DNA from 2 places in the Clostridium sp. DJ247 genome. Region 1 is predicted to be linked to the other one. Evidence: riboswitches for the same ligand, from Rfam matches in the RefSeq annotation. Region 1 holds a riboswitch; the other holds the start of a gene.

The links. A riboswitch is a leader RNA that binds a small molecule or an ion and turns the genes downstream of it on or off. The one in region 1 is predicted to bind ZMP and ZTP.
Region 2: another riboswitch for ZMP and ZTP. It lies ahead of HGI79_RS02255 (phosphoribosylaminoimidazolecarboxamide formyltransferase); the one in region 1 lies ahead of HGI79_RS16265 (pyruvate formate lyase family protein).

What each region holds. Positions count from the first base shown of each region.
Region 1 is NZ_JABAIW010000043.1:42,503-45,001, forward strand. It holds gene HGI79_RS16255 (VOC family protein) at 496-882, shown strand; gene HGI79_RS16260 (hypothetical protein) at 923-1,099, opposite strand; ZMP/ZTP riboswitch at 1,351-1,435, shown strand; partial or broken gene HGI79_RS16265 (pyruvate formate lyase family protein) at 1,635-2,499, shown strand, end outside.
Region 2 is NZ_JABAIW010000003.1:93,432-95,930, forward strand. It holds partial or broken gene HGI79_RS02250 (response regulator) at 461-856, shown strand; ZMP/ZTP riboswitch at 1,094-1,175, shown strand; gene HGI79_RS02255 (phosphoribosylaminoimidazolecarboxamide formyltransferase) at 1,228-2,397, shown strand.

The sequences.
Region 1 (2,499 bases):
TTCGGACCAACTTATCAATTACCATTGATAAGTCGCTGGTTAAAAGCCATTTAGGCTTTTAACCATATCAAAAGTTCTAAGATTTTTATCAAATTTTCGCTAAGACTAATAAAAACATATTTAAATGTGACTTCAACATTAGCAATATATCCCTGCGTATAAGTTAAATTTAAGCTGTGGGTATCTATATATAAATAAACTCTAATAATTATAATATTATACATAAACACTTTAAGTTACTAATAATGTTGTATATTATGAAATATATGTGTAAATTTATACTATTTTTATATATGGGTGTGAGTTATAATAGAAATTGGTATCAATGAGATAACAACTTCTACGTTTCATACAGAGGTTAAATGCTTAAATGATATTTTAACGTGTATACATGCTGGTGATAATCAGTAATTTACATAATGATCATTAACAAGTTGCCCATGTAGCTGAAATTCTGCTTATAAAATTAAATTGGAAAGGATGATAAAGTATATTATGAAATTAAATAGAGTTCATCATATTGCTATAATATGTTCAGATTATGAAAAATCTAAAAACTTTTATGTTAACATACTTGGGTTAGACATAGTTAGAGAAATATATAGAGAAGAAAGAAGTTCATATAAACTGGACTTGAAGGTGGGAGATCAATATATAATCGAATTGTTTTCCTTCATTAATCCACCAGAAAGACCAAGCTATCCAGAAGCTAGAGGCTTAAGACATTTAGCTTTTGAAGTAACCAATATAGAAGAAGCGGTTGAAGAACTTTTATCTAAGAATATAAATGTAGAACCTATTAGAGTTGATGAAAATACAGGTAAAAAATTCACATTCTTTAGTGACCCTGATGATCTTCCTATTGAATTATATGAAGCCTAATTTTGGGGTTCGTATCTGAAACCTAGCATATACCTACAACTTATCTATCATCAGTTTTGCCTAAGACATATATAGTAGCTTGATCGTTAGGTTCGTATGAGAAGGTTGTGGTATAAATGTTTAAAAGTTTCCAGCCTTGTCTAAGCAGATCATTTGCTTCAGTTTGACTATGGGTTTCTTGAACTTTTATAATGTCTGATAAATGTTCTTCTATCATATACTCACCACCTTGTTTACTATATTCTTCTTTTATAATAAATAATTTTTTTTACTACTGGTTTTTATATCTACATATTTCAAAGTGCTTTAAAAATAGGTTATGTACTTAGAAAAAATCTATGTGTGGTATTGAAAGGCAGTAAGCTTAAATTATTTATGATAAACATATTGACAAAGATAAGGTTTGTATTTATTATATAAAATATAAATGTAAATTTTTAATTAATAATTTTTATAATTTAGGTAAAGATTATGTCACATAACTGGCGGAAGTGGAGTTTACCACAGGGAGTGTGACTGTATGTAAGAATTGCCGACCGCCTGGGCTAAAAGTCTAGGCGGTCTTATGCTTTTTGGAGTTTCCTATAAATGGTTTTAAATTTTTATCCGATGACTACCCGCTCTAATACTCCCAGCTTCTACAAATTGGGAGTAAAGAGCGGCTACGTCCCTGGATTCGTTCAACTAAGAATCAGATGGGGTCAAAACCCCATCTGATTAAAGTTTCACTTTATATTGAGGAGGTATATTTTATGAGTACAAAGGCTTGGAATGGTTTTAGAGAAGGAAAATGGACAGAAGAAATAGATGTAAGAGACTTTATACAAAAGAATTATAGTTTATATGAAGGAGATAAAAGCTTTTTAGCAGCTCCAACAGAAAAAACAAAAAAGGTTTGGGACAAAGCAGAAGCACTTATTATAGAAGAAATTAAAAAAGGTATTATTGATGTAGAAACAAATGAAGTTTCAGGTATTAATAATTTTAAACCAGGATATATAGATAGAGAAAATGAAACTATAGTAGGATTTCAAACTGATGCTCCACTAAAGAGAATAATGAATCCTTTTGGCGGTTTCAGAATGGTAGAACAGTCACTTGAAGCATATGGCTTTAAGATGGATGAAGATATAGCAAAGAATTTTAAGAAATATAGAAAAACTCACAATGAAGGAGTTTTTGATGCTTACACAGAAGGTACAAGAAAGGCTAGAACTGTAGGTCTTTTAACAGGTCTGCCAGATGCTTATGGTAGAGGAAGAATAATAGGTGACTACAGAAGAATAGCTCTTTATGGAATGGATTATTTAATAGAGCAGAAGAAAAAAGACTTAGCAGAGTTAACAGGATCAGCAGATGAGACTATAAGAATCAGAGAAGAAGTGTCTATGCAGATTAGAGCCATGAAAGAAATAAAGGAAATGGCTAAATCTTATGGCTATGATATATCAAACCCAGCAGAAAATGCAATAGAAGCAGTACAGTTCTTATACTTTGGATATTTAGCTGGAGTAAAAGAAAATAACGGAGCAGCTATGTCTCTTGGAAGAACTACAACTTTCTTAGATGTATACATCGAAAGAGATTTAGTAAACGGAGTTATAACAGAAGAAGAAG
Region 2 (2,499 bases), on a different contig from region 1:
ATTGATAAGTTGGTCCGGACTGAGCATAGCGAGTTTATCAAAGTTCTTAGATTTTTACCAAATTTAAGCTTTAGACTAATTAGAAATATTTAACGTGACAAAGCATGGTAATATATCCCGGAGTATAAGTTAAATTTCGGGCGTGACAATCTATACTAAAAAGGGGATGAGATTTTGGAGAAGCTGATAGTTCAATGGCAAGGGTTGTTGCCAGACTTTCAAGACCCACTTAGAGTGTAATAGTTGGACATATTGGTATATCTAATATATAATTAACATATCAGTGATTGTTAAGACTTAAAACAATATCTATAATAGTATTTCTTTAGTGGAGGAGATAGGCTTGTTTAGTAAAATCCTATTAATTGATAAAGATGTTTTTGAAATAGAAAAAGCTGCATCAGTTTTAAAAAAGAATTACGATGTAATTACTGCTGCTAATGCATAAGATGCCCTTCAATTATTGCAAAATGAAAACATAGATATGATATTTGCTGATTTTAAAATGATTATGCCAGATGGAAAAAGTCTTTTGCTAAAAATAAAAGAAAAATTCCCTAACATTGTAAGAGTAATATTAGGTGAAAAAGAAGAAGATCCAATAGTATTTAATGCAATTAAAAGAAATATTGCTAAAACATGTATTTTAAAACCATGGGATCAAAATATTTTAGCACTTTGTGATAAGATTTTTCAGACAGAAGAAAGACTTAAGCAATTAAATTTTTTCTCTGCTTCCGATATTGTAAACTTAGATGAGCTTCCCACTATTCGTGCTAGCTATCAAAAAATAATACAGTTAATTGATAATGATAGTGAAATAGAAGATATTGCAAATGACATTTGTAAAATCTAATATATTTATAAATTTAAAGTGGTAGTTATTTAAGTTAACTACCACTTTTTATCATGAATACTTGTTATATCTATTACAGTAAACCATATCATAAACGGTGATTAATTTTAATTTAGTTCAGAATTTGATACGCTCATTTTAGATAAATTATGATATAATATAAATTGAGTAATAAAGAAACAAGAATAGGGTGTTGGAACATCCTATAGTATATAATTCTAGTTGCTTGGGCAACTAAAAAAATTATGCAACTGGCGGAAATGGAATTAACCATAGGAAGCATGATTTAAGAAAAGTATCGACCGTCTGGGTAAAATAATATTTATCCAGGCGTTTTTTGTTTTTAAAACATAATTATGGAGGTATTATTAATGAGAGAGTTTATTCTAAGGTATGGATGTAATCCACATCAAAAAACAGCTAAAATTTATCCAAAGCAAGGAAAAGTGCCATTTAAGATATTAAATGGAACTCCAGGATATATTAATTTTTTAGATGCTTTTAATTCTTGGCAATTAGTTAAAGAGTTAAAATTAGCATTAAATTTACCGGCTGCTGCTTCTTTCAAACATGTTAGTCCAGCAGGGGCAGCAGTAGGGGTTACATTAAGTAATGATTTGAAAAAATCATATTTTGTTCAAGACATTGAGTTATCTCCTGTGGCTTCTGCTTATGCAAGAGCAAGAGGTACAGATAGAATTTCATCTTTTGGTGATTGGGTTGCTATAAGTGATATCGTTGATTTACCTACAGCAACAATTTTGAGCAGATCTGTTTCAGATGGGATAATTGCTCCAGGATACACTGATGAAGCATTACAGTTATTAAAGAATAAGAAGAAAGGTAACTACTGTATAATTGAAATGGATTTTAACTATGAACCAGAAGATCTCGAAAGTAGAGATGTTTATGGAATTACATTTGAGCAAAATAGAAATAATATCTTAGTTAATTATGATATGTTGAATAATATAGTAACAAATAACAGAGAAATTCCGGAAGAAGCAAAAAGAGATTTAATTATAGCTATGATTACTCTTAAATATACTCAATCAAATTCAGTATGTTATGCTTTTGGTGGTCAGGTTATTGGGTGTGGAGCAGGACAACAATCTCGTATTCACTGTACAAGACTTGCAGGATCAAAGGCAGATATATGGTATTTAAGACAGCATCCTACTGTACTTAACTTACGTTTTAAAGAAGGTATATCACAGCCTAATATTGATAATGCTATAGATCAGTTTTTAAGAGACGATGTAACTGAAATTGAAAAAGAAAGCTGGAGTGATATTTTTGAAGAAATACCAACTCAATTAACTATAGAAGAAAAGAGAAAATGGCTTTTAACTTTGAATGGAGTCTCACTAGGTTCAGATGCATTCTTTCCATTCCGTGATAATATTGATAGAGCTGCTCAAAGTGGAGTAAAGTTTATTGTTCAACCAGGTGGTTCATTAAGAGATGATATTGTAATAGAAGCATGTAATGAATATGGTATGGTTATGACCTACTCTGGTTTAAGATTATTTCATCATTAAATTAAAATAACATTTACGGTAAATAATCAAGTTATAAGTTAACATTTTTGAAATATGAAATTGTAATGAAATAACAAAATTGCCCGTTAGGACAATTTTGTT